DNA from 2 places in the Pseudarthrobacter sp. NIBRBAC000502770 genome. Region 1 is predicted to be linked to the other one. Evidence: riboswitches for the same ligand, from Rfam matches in the RefSeq annotation. Region 1 holds a riboswitch; the other holds the start of a gene.
What was found. A riboswitch is a leader RNA that binds a small molecule or an ion and turns the genes downstream of it on or off. The one in region 1 is predicted to bind glycine.
Positions count from the first base shown of each region.

Region 2: it holds a riboswitch for glycine, as region 1 does, so the genes downstream of both, cycA (D-serine/D-alanine/glycine transporter) here and gcvP (aminomethyl-transferring glycine dehydrogenase) in region 1, are expected to answer to the same signal.

Region 1 is NZ_CP041198.1:244,110-251,710, reverse strand. Features, by position in the region: gene gcvT (glycine cleavage system aminomethyltransferase GcvT) at 1-218, opposite strand, end outside; gene gcvP (aminomethyl-transferring glycine dehydrogenase) at 229-3,090, opposite strand; glycine riboswitch at 3,283-3,380, opposite strand; gene NIBR502770_RS01545 (TetR/AcrR family transcriptional regulator) at 3,472-4,008, opposite strand; gene NIBR502770_RS01540 (MFS transporter) at 4,091-5,647, shown strand; gene NIBR502770_RS01535 (Dps family protein) at 5,735-6,214, opposite strand; gene NIBR502770_RS01530 (APC family permease) at 6,436-7,601, shown strand, end outside.
Region 2 is NZ_CP041198.1:4,219,804-4,227,404, forward strand. Features, by position in the region: gene glyA (serine hydroxymethyltransferase) at 1-184, opposite strand, end outside; gene gcvH (glycine cleavage system protein GcvH) at 181-564, opposite strand; gene gcvT (glycine cleavage system aminomethyltransferase GcvT) at 611-1,723, opposite strand; gene gcvP (aminomethyl-transferring glycine dehydrogenase) at 1,734-4,586, opposite strand; glycine riboswitch at 4,740-4,839, opposite strand; glycine riboswitch at 5,152-5,249, shown strand; gene cycA (D-serine/D-alanine/glycine transporter) at 5,403-6,914, shown strand; gene purU (formyltetrahydrofolate deformylase) at 6,932-7,601, shown strand, end outside.

The DNA of each region.
Region 1 (7,601 bases):
CCCACCAGGGCAAAGTCGAGGAAGGCGGCAGCCTGCCGCCCGGTGACCCAGACTTCGCCCATGTGGGAGAGATCGAACAGGCCCGCAGCTTTGCGGACGGCGTGGTGCTCGGCCAGTTCGGAGCTGTACTTGAGCGGCATCTGCCAGCCGCCGAAGTCGGTGAAGGAAGCGCCCAGCTTCTTGTGCTCTTCGTAGAGAGCCGTGTAGTTCTCAGTCATTGGGGGATCCTTAGTTTTCGAACTCGGACAGCGGCGGGCAGGAGCAGATCAGGTTCCGGTCTCCACCGGCGCCGTCGATCCGGCCCACCGGCGGGAAGTACTTGTCCTGCTTGAGGTGGTGGACGGGGAAGACAGCCTGTTCGCGGCTGTACTGCCGGGTCCATTCGGAGTTCACGACGGCGGACGCGGTGTGGGGTGCGTTGCGCAGCGGGGAGTCCTGGACAGAGAAGTCGCCGTTGGCCACCTGGTCAATTTCCTTGCGGATGGTGATCATGGCCTCGATGAAGCGGTCGATCTCGGCCAGGTCCTCGGACTCGGTGGGCTCCACCATCAGCGTGCCGGCCACCGGGAACGCCAGGGTGGGGGCGTGGAAACCGTAGTCGATGAGGCGCTTGGCCACATCCTCGGCGGTGACGCCGGTCTTGGCCGTGAGTTCGCGCAGGTCCAGGATGCATTCATGCGCCACGAGGCCACCTTCGCCGGTGTAGAGGACCGGGAAGTAGTCGTTCAGCCTGGCAGCGACGTAGTTGGCCGCCAGCAGCGCGGACTTGGTGGCCTGAGTCAGGCCTTCCCCGCCCATGAGCTTCACGTAGGCCCAGGAGATCGGCAGCACACCCGCCGAACCGAACCGGCACGCCGAGATGGCTACCCCGTGGCCTTCCTCATGCGCTGCCTTGTTCGCGTCGCCGGGCATGAACGGTGCCAGGTGGGCCTTCGCCGCGACCGGCCCGACGCCGGGTCCCCCGCCGCCGTGCGGGATGCAGAAGGTCTTGTGCAGGTTCAGGTGGGACACATCCCCGCCGAACTTGCCCGGCTGGGCCAGGCCCACCAGGGCGTTCAGGTTGGCGCCGTCAACGTAGACCTGGCCGCCGGCAGCGTGCACGGCCTCGCAGATCTCGGTCACGTCCGCATCGTAGACGCCGTGGGTGGACGGGTAGGTGATCATGATGCAGGACAGGACGTCCTTGTTCGCCTCGATCTTGGCCGTCAGGTCATCGTGATCAATCGTGCCGTCCGCGGCGGTGGCAACCACTACGACCTTCATGCCGGCCAGGACGGCGGAGGCAGCGTTGGTGCCATGGGCCGAGGCCGGGATCAGGCAGACGTTGCGCTGCTGCTCGCCGCGGGAGTGGTGGTACCCGCGGATAGCCAGCAGCCCGGCCAGTTCGCCCTGGGAGCCCGCGTTGGGCTGGATGGACACCTGGTCATACCCGGTGATTTCCGCCAAGTCGGCTTCCAGGTCCGCGATGAGTTCGCGCCAGCCTTCGGTCTGGGAGTCCGGGGCGAAGGGGTGGATGGAGGCAAACTCCGGCCAGGAGATGGCTTCCATCTCGGCGGTGGCGTTCAGCTTCATGGTGCACGAGCCCAGCGGGATCATGGTGCGGTCCAGCGCCAGGTCCCGGTCCGACAGCTTCCGGATGTAGCGCAGGAGCTGGGTTTCGGACCGGTACGTGTTGAAGACCGGGTGCTGCAGGTAGTCGGTGGAACGCTCCACGGCGGCCTCCAGCCCAAAGCCCTGGCCCTCGCCGCGGATCCCGGCAACGGTGGCGCCAAAGACGTCGGCAACCTCGGCGACGATGGCCGGCGTCGTGGTTTCATCCAGGGAAATGCCCACGGTGTCGGCATCAATATGCCGCAGGTTGATCCCGCGTGCTTCGGCGGCGGCGACAATCGCGGCAGCGCGTCCCGGGACCCGGACCGTCAGGGTGTCGAAAAAGCTCGTGTGCAGCACCTCCACGCCGGCACCCGCCAGCGAGGCCGCCAGTGTTCGCGCGTGGCCGTGGGCGGTTTCCGCGATCGCCTTCAGCCCGTCGGGGCCGTGGTAGACGGCGTACGTGGAGGAGACGATGGCCAGAAGGGCCTGCGCGGTGCAGATGTTGGACGTGGCCTTTTCGCGGCGGATGTGCTGCTCGCGCGTCTGCAGCGCGAGGCGGTACGCGGGCATCCCTGCGTCGTCCTTGGACACGCCCACCAGGCGGCCGGGCAACGAACGCTCCAGGCCCTTGCGGACGGCCATGTAGGCGGCGTGCGGCCCGCCGAAGAACAGCGGCACCCCGAAACGCTGCGTGGAGCCGACGGCGATGTCGGCGCCCTGCTCGCCCGGAGGCGTTATCAGGGTCAGGGCCAGCAGGTCCGCGGCCACGGTAACCAGCGCACCGCGGTCCTTCGCCGCCGCAATGGTGGCGGACTGATCCCAGACCCGGCCTGAGGCGCCGGGCTGCTGGAGCACGATCCCGTTGATCGCACCTTCAGGGAGGCCCTTGGACAGGTCGGCAACCTCAACCTCGAAGCCGAGCGCCTCGGCGCGGCCCTTGACGATGGCAATGGTCTGCGGCAGCACGTCAATGTCCAGGACGGTCTTGCCGTCGTGGGCGTCTTTGGTCTTGTTGGCGCGGCGCATGAGCAGCACCGCTTCGGCCACGGCGGTGGCTTCATCGAGCAGGGAGGCGTTGGCGATGGGCAGGCCCACCAGGTCCTGGACCATGGTCTGGAAGTTCAGGAGTGCCTCAAGCCGGCCCTGGGAAATTTCGGGCTGGTACGGGGTGTAGGCGGTGTACCAGGCCGGGGCCTCGAGGATGTTCCGGCGGATCACGGCAGGGGTGATGGTGTCGTAGTAGCCCTGGCCAATCATCTGGACCGCGGTCTTGTTCTTGGCGGCCAGCCGGCGCAATTCAGCAAGCACCTCAACCTCACTGAGGGCATCCTGCAGGCGGAGGGCCGTGTCCTGGCGGATGACCTTGGGCACGGCGGTGTCCACCAGGGAATCGACCGTGCCGTAGCCCACGGCTTTGAGCATGGTGTCGACGTCGTCCTGGCGGCGTGCGCCAATGTGGCGGTCTACGAAGGTGGTGGAGGCTGGGGTAACCGACACGAAGGAACTCCATTTATTCAGGCGGCGCAGGGTACGCCACAGCTATTCGGGTCCCTCCCCGCTCTGTATTGGACCTGAGAGTTTCCGCGTCGCCTGCCTGCGCAGGAACCGCTTGCACCGTCGGTGAGCACAACAGCCGTTCCGCTTCCCCCAAGGGAGGCCGGACAACTGCCTGCTGCTTTCCAGAGGTGCCTCGCCGCGGCGGTACAGGGGCCTGCGAGATTCCTGGGGAGGATTTGCTCCTACGGCGCCTGCCTGTACTTCCGGCAGAACTCTCCCGCCGCAGATCAAAGGCTATTCATTTGTTGGATCATGACGGCCGGTGACAGCCCTCACAACTCTCCATTGTCCTACGCCAGAAGCCCTCCGGCAAATGGAAAACTACCTGCGGAGCCGTTCCAACGCGGCCAGGAGTTCCTCCACGTCAGCGGCTGCTCCGCCTTCCGGCGCAGGGCCCACGGAAAGCATGGCATTGAAGTACAAACCGTCACCCATATACAGGACAGCCCTGGCCAGGCCGGGCCCCACATCCGCAGCAATCTCGTCCAGCCACCGCTGCTGGATGGCGGCGAACCGGCGGCGGGTCTCCTCATGCGCCACCTCGGCAAGCCGCGTGGCGGCCACAATGACCCGGTCCAGAGGAGTATCCGCCCAGACAGAGGAACGGATGAAATACGCGGCGGCACCTTCGCTGGCCGAAGCCATCGCGTCGGCATCCGCCTTGGCCAACCCCTCAAGGCGGTCCAGCAGCACGGCGATGAGCGCTTCCTTGTTGGGAAAGTGGTAGAGGAGGCCACCTTTGGACACCCCGGCCTTACGGGCTACGGCGTCGAGGGTTGCAGCGCGCTCCCCCACTTCGATCAGCAGGGACTCGAAGGCGTCAAGGACCGCATCACGGGCTACAGGCTTTCGGGGCATGCCTTCCATCATGCCCTCCACCGGCAGGGAAGAAGGAATGCTTCGGTTTCAAACTATACCGTCCAGACGGTACAGTTATTACATGACGACCTCCATTCGCCCGGCCTCCTTACAAAGGGACAGCTCCGCCATGCGGCCACCGTGGCGGGATTGGCTCGCGTTGGGGCTGCTGATGTTTCCCGTGCTGCTGGTGGCAGTGGACAATACCGCCCTGACCTTCGCCCTGCCCGCCATCGCCCGCGCCCTGGAACCGACGGGCCTGCAGCTGCTGTGGATCGTGGACGCCTATCCACTGGTCCTGGCAGGGCTGCTGGTATCAATGGGAAGCCTCGGCGACCGGATTGGGCGGCGGCGGCTGCTGGTCGTCGGCAGCCTGGGCTTCGCAGGGCTGTCCGCCGCCACGGCATTCGCGCCCACCCCGGAGTGGCTGATCGCCGGCCGCGCGGCGCTCGGGTTCTTCGGCGCCATGCTGATGCCGTCCACCTTGTCGCTGATCCGGAACATTTTCCCGGAGCCCAACCGCCGGCGGATGGCCATTGCCATCTGGGCTGCCGGATTCTCCGGCGGCGCCGCCCTGGGCCCCATCCTCGGTGGATGGCTGGTGGAGCACTTCTGGTGGGGTGCCGTGTTCCTGGTGGCCGTGCCACTCATGCTGCCCCTGCTGGCGCTGGGGCCGGCCTTCATTCCGGAGTCCAGGGATCCCGCGCCGGGAAGAGCGGACATTCCCAGCGTCCTGCTATCCATGCTGGTCATGGTGCCCGCGGTCTACGGCGTAAAGTCAGTAGCCACCGAAGGTCCGGGGCCGGCCGGGCTGGGAAGCATAGCCTTCGGCCTGGCCATGGGCATTGTGTTCGTGCGGCGCCAGCACCGGCTGGAGCACCCGCTGCTGGACATGTCACTATTCCGCAACAGGGTGTTCAGCATGGCCATCAGCGCCAACGTTTTGGCCCTGTTTTCCTTCAACGGGTTCATCCTTTTCCTTGCCCAGCACCTCCAACTCCTGGAGGGGATGACACCGTCGGCGGCGGGCATTGCCATGCTCCCGGCCCTGGCAGCCACAGTGACGGCAGGGCTGGTGGTGGTCCCGCTGGTCCGGAAGGTGCGTCCGGGGTACGTCGTGGCCGCGGGCCTGTCCTTCAGTGCCGTGGGCTACAGCATGGTGGCCTTCGGTAACGACGGCGGGGGCCCGCCCCTGCTGCTGGCAGCATTGCTGGTCCTGGCGCTGGGCGTAGGCACGGCGGAAACCATCTCGAACGACCTCATCCTCGGCTCGGCCCCGCCGGCGAAATCCGGCGCTGCGGCAGCGATTTCCGAGACGGGCTACGAGGTGGGATCGCTGCTGGGGACTGCGGTGCTGGGCTCCATCCTGACCGCGTCCTACCAGCAGAACCTCCGGCTGCCGGCGGGGCTGGAGGCCATGCTGCCCGGAACCTCGCTGCACAACGCCAGGGAAACGCTGGCCGGTGCGGTGGACGCAGCCAACCTGGTGCCGGCACCGCTCGCCGGAGCCCTCAAGGACGCTGCGGCGGCCGCCTTCGATTCCGGCGTGCACGTTACGGCGGCAATTGGGCTGGTCCTCATGGCGACGGCGGCAGTGCTCGCCGCCGTCGTCCTCCGGGAAGTGCCCAAAGCGGCTTAGCGGAACATCCGCAGTATTGCCCGGACAACAGCCAGGCGTCCGGCGCGGCGGGATCCGCCGGTGCCGGACGCCCGTGTGGACTGCCCGCTACTTGGAGTCGGCCGCGGTGACCTTGGCGGTGGGCTTCATGTTTTCCGCCTGCACCATCCAGGCGAACTGCTCCAGCCGCGCGATGAACTCGTGCAGGAGGTCCGCGGAGGTGGGGTCTTCCTCATCCACTTCGTCATGGACCTTGCGCATGGTGCCCACGGCTGCCTCCATGGCAGCGACGATCCGCTCGATGGCATCCGCGGTGCTGATCAGCCCTTCCGGGAACTGGGCCAGGCTGGTGGTCTCGGCAACGGTGGCGCTGCGGCCGTCGGGAAGCGCGTGCAGGGCGCGCATGCGCTCGGCGGTGTCGTCGGCGAACTGGCGGGCAGCGTCCACAATCTCGTCAAGCTGCAGATGAAGGTCGCGGAAGTTGGTGCCCACGATGTTCCAGTGCGCCTGCTTGCCCTGAACATGGAGCTCGATCAGGTCCGCCAGGACGGCCTGCAGGTTGTTGGTCAGTGTCGGTGAAGCTTTCATGCATCCTCCTCAATTGGTCCAGTACGGCAGACGCTACCAGCCCCGAACGGCGCGGCGGCAGGGCAAAAGGCAATTTCTCAGTGAGCTTACTAATTTCGGAAACCAGTCATAAACGAATGTGATTCATATTGCGTCTTGCATCACAGGCGGGGCACCCCCATACTAAATGAACGCCATTCATATAGTGACCTCCGTCTCACAGCCTTCCAGAAAGTGGTGCCATGACAGAGACAATCCGCACCAGTACTGCCAAACCCGGCCCGCACGCGCACGCGCCCTCCGCGGACGGCGTCAGCGCCAAGGGACTCAAGGGCGGCCAGCTCGGGCTCCTGGCCGTCGTCGTCCTGGGTATTTCCACCATTGCCCCCGCCTACACCCTCACCAGCGCACTTGGACCCACCGTCAATGAAGCCGGCCTGCAGCTGCCCGTCATTTTCCTCATTGGGTTCATCCCCATGATCCTGGTCTCGCTCGCCTACCGGGAGCTCAACGCCGACTCCCCGGACAGCGGCACCACTTTCACCTGGGTGACCAAGGCCTTCGGTCCGTGGATCGGCTGGATGGGCGGGTGGGGCCTGCTCGCCGCCAACATCATCGTGCTGTCCAACCTGGCCGGCGTCGCCGTCGACTTCTTCTACCTTTTCCTCTCCCAGCTCACCGGCTCCCCCGAACTGGCGGACCTCGCGGACAACAAGGCGTTGAACGTCATCACCTGCTTTGTCTTCGTGGCGCTGGCCGTCTGGGTCAGCTACCGCGGCCTGCACACCACCAAGCTGGTGCAATACAGCCTGGTGGGCTTCCAGCTGCTGGTGCTGGGCCTGTTCGTGGCCATGGCCTTCGCCAACTGGTCCACCTCGGAAACAGCAATCCCGTTCAGCTGGGACTGGTTCGACGTCACCAAGATCGAGACGTTCGGACAGATCGCCGCCGGCATCTCCCTCTCAATTTTCGTGTACTGGGGCTGGGATGTCTGCCTGACGGTCAACGAGGAAACAGCCAACGGCAAGAAGACCGCCGGCGTGGCCGGTACCCTGACCGCCGTCATCGTCCTTGCCATCTACCTGCTGGTCAGCATCGCCACCATGATGTTCGCCGGCGTCGGCGATACCGGGAACGGGTTGAACAACGCCGAGAACCACGAGAACATCTTCACGGCGCTGGCCTCCCCCATCATGGGCCCGTTCGCCATCCTGATGTCCCTGGCCGTGCTGTCCAGCTCCGCCGCGTCCCTGCAGTCAACCTTCATGTCGCCCTCGCGCAGCCTGCTGGCCATGGCACACTACGGCGCGCTGCCGGCACCCTTCAGCCGCATCAGCAGCAAGTTCTCCACGCCGGGCTTCGCCACCATCGCCGCCGGCGTCATGTCTGCGGGGTTCTACGCAGTCAT
Region 2 (7,601 bases), 430 kb from region 1:
CCTGCGCCTGCATCACGGCCACGGCGGTGTGGTTCTCCGAGGCGATCATTTCCAGGCCCTCACGCTGGCGGCCCAATTCGTCGTCGATCTTGGCGGCGATTTCGGGGTCCAACGCGGACAGGTCCGCGTTGAGGCTGGGGGAGACTACCTGCTCGAACACTGCGGTGTCAGCGGGGGCACTCACAGTTCGCCGCCGTTCGCTTCGGCGTATTCCTCTGCGGACAGCAGCGGGCCCTCTTCGGTGACGGTGACCTTGAAGAGCCAGCCGGCGCCGTACGGATCGTTGTTGATCACGGCAGGGTCGCTGACGACGTCGTCGTTGACTTCCGTGACCTCGCCCGTGACGGGGGAGTACAGGTCCGAGACGGACTTGGTGGACTCGATCTCGCCACAGGTCTCGCCGGCCGTCACGGTGGAGCCAACCTCGGGCAGGTCAACGTAGACGATGTCGCCCAGTGCTTCGGCGGCGACAGCGGACACGCCAACCACGGACGGGCCGGAGCCGTCAGCGGCGATCCATTCGTGCTCGGCGGAATACTTCAGTTCGGCGGCAACTTTAGCCATGGTGTTTTTCCTTAAGTTTGGGGTTCAAGAGTGGGGAAGCGCGAAGCTACTTTTGGCGCTTGTAGAACGGCAGGGCGACAACCTCGAAGGGCTCGGCCTTGCCGCGCAGGTCCACGTCCAGGGGGGTGCCCAGCCCGGCGTGCTCGACGTCGACGTAGGCCAGTGCTACAGGGTAGCCGAGGGTGGGGCTGGGCTGGCCGGAGGTCACCTCGCCCACCACGTTGCCGTCCTTGAGGACCGGGTAGCCGCCACGGCCGGCGCGGCGGCCGAGGCCCTTCAGGCCCACGAGCTTCCGCTTGGAACCGGCTTCCTTCGCAGCTTCCAGGGCGGAGCGGCCCACGAAGTCGCCTTCCTTGGACTTGAGCGCCACGACGGGGCCCAGGCCGGCGTCGAACGGTGAACGTTCCAGGGACAGCTCATTGCCATAGAGCGGCATGCCGGCCTCGAGGCGGAGTGAGTCGCGGGACGCAAGACCGCACGGGATGATGCCAAACTCTTCGCCGGCTTCGGCCACCTTGGCCCACAGGTTCGCGGCGTCGGCGTTCGGAATGAACAGTTCGAAGCCGTCCTCGCCGGTGTAGCCCGTCCGGGCCAGGATGACATTGTGGCCGGCGATGGTCAGCTCGTTGAACGCGTAGTACTTCAGGCCGGTGACCAGGGCGTGCTGGGATTCATCCGTGAGCTTGAGCAGGATGGCCTCGGCGTTGGGTCCCTGGACTGCGACGAGGGAGGTGGCCGACGAAGCGTCCTCCACCTTGACGTCGAAGTTAACTGCCCGTTCGGCGAGGGCTGCCGCCACGGTGGGGGCGTTGCCGGCGTTGGGGACCACCAGGTATTTTTCGTCGCCGAAACGGTAAGTGATGAGGTCGTCGATGATGCCGCCGTCCTCGTTGCAGATCAGCGAGTACTTGGCCTTGCCATCCGCGATGGCGGACAACTTGCCCACCAGGGCGTAATCCAGGAAGGCGCCGGCTTCGGGGCCGGTGACCCAGACTTCGCCCATGTGGGAGAGATCGAACAGGCCCGCAGCTTTGCGGACGGCGTGGTGCTCGGCCAGTTCGGAGCTGTACTTGAGCGGCATCTGCCAGCCGCCGAAGTCGGTGAAGGAAGCGCCCAGGTTCTTGTGCTCTTCGTAGAGAGCCGTGTAGTTCTCAGTCATTGGGGGATCCTTAGTTTTCGAACTCGGACAGCGGCGGGCAGGAGCAGATCAGGTTCCGGTCTCCACCGGCGCCGTCGATCCGGCCCACCGGCGGGAAGTACTTGTCCTGCTTGAGGTGGTGGACGGGGAAGACAGCCTGTTCGCGGCTGTACTGCCGGGTCCATTCGGAGTTCACGACGGCGGACGCGGTGTGGGGTGCGTTGCGCAGCGGGGAGTCCTGGACAGAGAAGTCGCCGTTGGCCACCTGGTCAATTTCCTTGCGGATGGTGATCATGGCCTCGATGAAGCGGTCGATCTCGGCCAGGTCCTCGGACTCGGTGGGCTCCACCATCAGCGTGCCGGCCACCGGGAACGCCAGGGTGGGGGCGTGGAAACCGTAGTCGATGAGGCGCTTGGCCACATCCTCGGCGGTGACGCCGGTCTTGGCCGTGAGTTCGCGCAGGTCCAGGATGCATTCGTGCGCCACGAGGCCACCTTCGCCGGTGTAGAGGACCGGGAAGTAGTCGTTCAGGCGCACGGCGACGTAGTTCGCAGCGAGCAATGCTGCCTTGGTGGCCTCGGTCAGGCCTTCCCCGCCCATGAGCTTAACGTAGGCCCAGGAGATCGGGAGGACTCCGGCGGAGCCGAAGTTCGAGGCGCTGATGGCCACGCCGTGGCCTCCCTCATGCGCTGCCTTGTTGGCGTCGCCGGGCATGAACGGTGCCAGGTGGGCCTTCGCTGCCACGGGGCCGACGCCGGGTCCGCCGCCGCCGTGCGGGATGCAGAAGGTCTTGTGCAGGTTCAGGTGGGACACATCCCCGCCGAACTTGCCCGGCTGGGCCAGGCCGACCAGGGCGTTCAGGTTGGCTCCGTCAACGTAGACCTGGCCGCCGGCAGCATGGACGGCCTCGCAGATCTCGGTCACGTCCGCATCGTAGACGCCGTGGGTGGATGGGTAGGTGATCATGATCGCCGAGAGGACGTCCTTGTTCGCCTCGATCTTTGCGTACAGGTCCTCGTGGTCAATCGTTCCATCCGCGGCCGTGGCAACGACGACGACCTTCATGCCGGCCAGGACGGCGGAGGCGGCGTTGGTGCCGTGGGCCGAGGCCGGGATCAGGCAGACGTTGCGCTGGGTGTCGCCGTTCGCGCGGTGGTAGCCGCGGATGGCCAGCAGGCCGGCGAGCTCGCCCTGGGACCCGGCGTTGGGCTGGAGGGACACCTGGTCGTAGCCGGTGATTTCCGCCAAGTCGGCTTCCAGGCCACTGATCAGTTCACGCCAGCCTTCGGTCTGGGAGTCCGGGGCGAAGGGGTGGATGGAGGCGAACTCCGGCCAGGAGATGGCTTCCATCTCGGCGGTGGCATTCAGCTTCATGGTGCACGAGCCCAGCGGGATCATGGTGCGGTCCAGCGCGAGGTCCCGGTCAGAGAGCTTGCGGATGTAGCGCAGGAGCTGGGTTTCGGACCGGTGGGTGTTGAACACCGGGTGCTGCATGTACTCGGAGGTGCGGAGCACCTCTGCGGGCAGTTCGAAGCCCTCGGCGTCCACCACGGGGCCGGCACCGAAGGCGACGGCGATCGCGGACAGGATTTCCGGCGTCGTGGTTTCATCCACGGACACGCCGATGGTGTCGGCATCAATATGCCGCAGGTTGATCCCGCGTGCTTCAGCAGCGGTGATGACCTTGGCGGCCTTGCCGGGAACGGAGACAGTGACCGTGTCGAAGAACGTCTCAGTGGCCAGTTCCCGGCCTGCGACCTTGAGGGTGGTGGCCAGGGCGCGGGAGTTGTTGTGGACGCGCTCGGCGATGGCCTTCAGTCCGTCCGGGCCGTGGTAGACGGCGTAGAAGGAGGACACGATGGCCAGCAGGGCCTGCGCGGTGCAGATGTTGGACGTGGCCTTTTCGCGGCGGATGTGCTGCTCGCGCGTCTGCAGCGCCAGGCGGTAGGCCGGGAGGCCGGCGTCGTCCTTGGAGACGCCCACCAGGCGGCCGGGCATGGAACGCTCCAGGCCCTTGGCCACGGCCATGTAGGCGGCGTGCGGGCCGCCGAAGAACAGCGGCACACCGAAACGCTGGGTGGAGCCGACGGCGATGTCGGCGCCCTGCTCGCCCGGAGGCGTGATCAGGGTCAGTGCCAGCAGGTCGGCAGCGACGGTAACCAGTGCGCCGCGTTCCTTGGCCTCGGCGATGACGCCTGCGTGGTTGAAGACGCGGCCGGAGGCGCCGGGCTGCTGGAGCACGATGCCGTTGATGTCGCCGTCGGGCAGGCCGTTGGACAGGTCGGCGACCTCAACCTCGAAGCCGAGCGCCTCGGCGCGGCCTTTGACGATGGCGATGGTCTGCGGCAGCACGTCGGCGTCCAGGACGGTCTTGCCGTCGCGGGCGTCCTTGTTCTTGTTGGCGCGGCGCATCATCAGCACGGCTTCGGCCACGGCGGTGGCTTCATCCAGCAGCGAGGCGTTGGCGATGGGCAGGCCCACGAGATCCTGGACCATGGTCTGGAAGTTCAGCAGCGCCTCGAGCCGGCCCTGGGAAATCTCGGGCTGGTACGGCGTGTAGGCGGTGTACCAGGCCGGGGCTTCCAGCACGTTCCGGCGGATCACTGCAGGCGTGACGGTGTCGTAGTAGCCCTGCCCGATCATCTGGACAGCGGTCTTGTTCTTGGCGGCGAGCCTGCGCAGTTCCGCAAGCACCTCAACCTCGCTCAGGGCGCCCTTGAGCGCGAGCGGCTTGGACTGGCGGATCGAATTGGGGACAGCGATGTCCACCAAACCGTCAACGCTGTCGTAGCCAACGGCCTTGAGCATGGTGTCGACGTCAGCCTGGCGGCGCGCACCAATGTGCCGGTCCGCGAAGGCAGACGGTTGGGATTGAATCGTCATGAGGAACTCCAGGATTGGCCGGCCACGAGTGGCTCGGCATGGATCGGGTCCCTCCCCGCTCTGTATTGGACCTGAGAGATTCCGCAAACCCAGCAAAGGCCTGCTTGCACCGTCGGTGAGTGCCGCCGGAGCAGCACTGCTTTCCAGAGTCGCCTCGCCGTGACGGTACATGGGCCTGAGAGATTCCTGGGGAGGATTTGCTCCTACGGCGCCTGCCCGGTGATGGCCGGGAGAACTCTCCCGCCACAGCTCGAAAGGCTTATTGAAATGTGGGTGATTCGGCTCACAAGTTACAGGATGGCGGCCCCGGGGAGCAAATCGGTCCGTCATGAAGCACGCAGGCGGGACCGTTAGGCAGATGCTGTCATGGCGGGCTTGACTTTTGTTCGTGACGGACACCACACTGAACCCCGTGATCCGGCCGGGCAGCGGAACTGGCCCAAAGAGCGCTGGGCGCTCCGTCGCCGGCTGTGATTACCGGAGGCCCAAAAATGCGCCGTGCGGCTGGAAAGCCCGCAGCGGATGCACTCCGATAACTGAACACTGATTTACCAATCAACGCTTTTGACCTGCGGCGGGAGAGCCCTGCCGGTACGTTCAGCAGGCGCCGTAGGAGCAAACCCTCCCCAGGAAACTCTCAGGCCCACGTACCGCCGCGGTGAGGCAACTCTGGAAAGCAGCCAGGCCCTGTCCTGGCTCACCGACGGTGCAAGCACGCCATCCCGGCGAGTGGAAACTCTCAGGTCCAAGACAGAGCGGGGAGGAAATCCAATCTTTGCGACACCCCGGGTGCCGCTCGAACGATGGAGTTCCTCAATGACGACCCATTCCCCGACGTCCCCCGGCGGCGGAGCCCCGCACCTGGAGCGGCAGCTCAGCAACCGCCACATCCAACTGATCGCCATCGGCGGCGCAATCGGCACTGGCCTGTTCATGGGTTCCGGCAAGACCATCTCGGCAGCCGGCCCCTCGGTGATCTTCGTATACATGATCATCGGTTTCATGCTGTTCTTCGTCATGCGTGCCATGGGTGAACTGCTGCTCAGCAACCTCAACTACAAGTCCTTCAGCGATTTCGCCGCAGACCTGCTGGGCCCGTGGGCCGGCTTCTTTACGGGCTGGACCTACTGGTTCTGCTGGGTCATCACCGGCATCGCCGATGTCATCGCCATCGCCGGCTACTCCCGGGAACTGTGGCCCGGGGTGCCCCTGTGGATCCCCGGCCTGGCCACCGTAGCCATCCTTCTCCTGCTGAACCTCACCACCGTCAAGGCCTTTGGCGAGACGGAGTTCTGGTTCGCGCTCATCAAGATCATTGCCATTGCTGCGCTGATCATCGTTGGCCTGTTCATGATCTTCACCGGTTTCCAGTCCGACGCCGGTCCTGCCACCTTCACCAACCTGTGGAGCCACGGCGGATTCTTCCCGAACGAGTTCATGGGCTTCGTGGCGGGCTTCCAGATCGCCGTCTTCGCCTTCGTGGGAATCGAACTGGTGGGCACCACCGCCGCCGAGGCCAAGAACCCGGAGCGGAACCTGCCCAAGGCCATCAACTCCATCCCCATCCGCGTGCTCCTCTTCTACGTAGGCGCCCTCATCATCCTGATGGCAGTCACCCCCTGGACCGAGTTCAGGGCCGGCCACAGCCCCTTCATCGCCATGTTCTCCCTGGCAGGCCTGGGCGCCGCAGCCACCATCGTCAACCTCGTGGTGCTTAGCTCCGCGATGTCCTCCGCGAACTCCGGCATCTACTCGACCTCCCGCATGGTCTTCGGCCTTGCCCAGGAAGGCGACGCTCCCGACGTCTTTGGCAAACTGTCCCGGCGGAAGGTGCCCCAGAACGCACTGTTCCTCTCCTGCGTGCTGCTGCTGTCCGGCGTCGTCCTCATGTATGCCGGCCAGGACGTGGGCAAGGCCTTCGACATGGTTACCACCGTCTCAGCTGTCTGCTTCGTCTTTGTCTGGTCGATCATCCTGGCCAGCTACATCGCCTTCCGCCGCCGCCGGCCGCACCTGCATGAAGCATCGAAGTTCAAGATGCCCGGCGGTGTTGCCATGGTCTGGGTGGTCTTCGCCTTCTTCGCTTTCGTGATCTGGACCCTCACCACCCAGCCGGACACCCTGCTGGCCCTGCTGGTCACGCCGGTCTGGTTCATCCTGCTGGGCGCCGCATGGTTCGTCCTCCGCCGCCGGCCCGCACACCAGGCCCGATTCGCCGCGTTCCAGGCTGAACTGCAGGCAGACCAGGACTTCACCGACGCCGCATCCGGCCAGGCCGCCCGTCAGGTTGCCGCCGCAGAAGCGGGGGAAGAGCGGGTCAAGCGGTGATCGGCACGGAAGCCCGCATGTCGCAGGGCAGCACGGCCGCGGCCGGGCAGCGCCAGGCCGTGGCTCCGGAAACGGGCAAGGAATTCGTCCTGACATTCCATTGCCCGGATGCGCTCGGCATCGTCCAGGCGGTGGCGGCCTACCTGCTCGAGCAGGTATGCTACATCGTGGACATCAAGCAGTTCGGGGACCGCGCGAGCGGCAGGTTCTTCATGCGGATCCACGTCACCGCCCAGGTAGAGCTGGAACTCGACCACCTCCGGACCGGTTTCGAGCAGGTGGCCCGGGAGTGGCAGATGGACTGGCGCCTCGAACGCCACGGCCGCAAGCAGCCCATCCTGGTCATGGTGTCCAAATACGACCACTGCCTCAACGACCTCCTGTTCCGCGCCCGCAGCGGTGAGTTGCCCGTCCGGATTGCCGCCGTGGTGTCCAACCACCCGGACCTGGAACCCCTTGCCGCGTGGCACGGTGTCCCGTTCCACCACATCCCGGTCACGCCCGATACCAAGGCGGAAGCTGAGGGGCGCCTGCTGGAACTGGTGGACCAGTACGCAGTGGAACTGGTGGTGCTGGCCCGCTACATGCAGGTGCTCAGCGATGAAGCCACTACGCGCCTCAGCGGCAAGGCCATCAACATCCACCACTCGTTCCTGCCCAGCTTCAAGGGCGCAAAGCCGTACCACC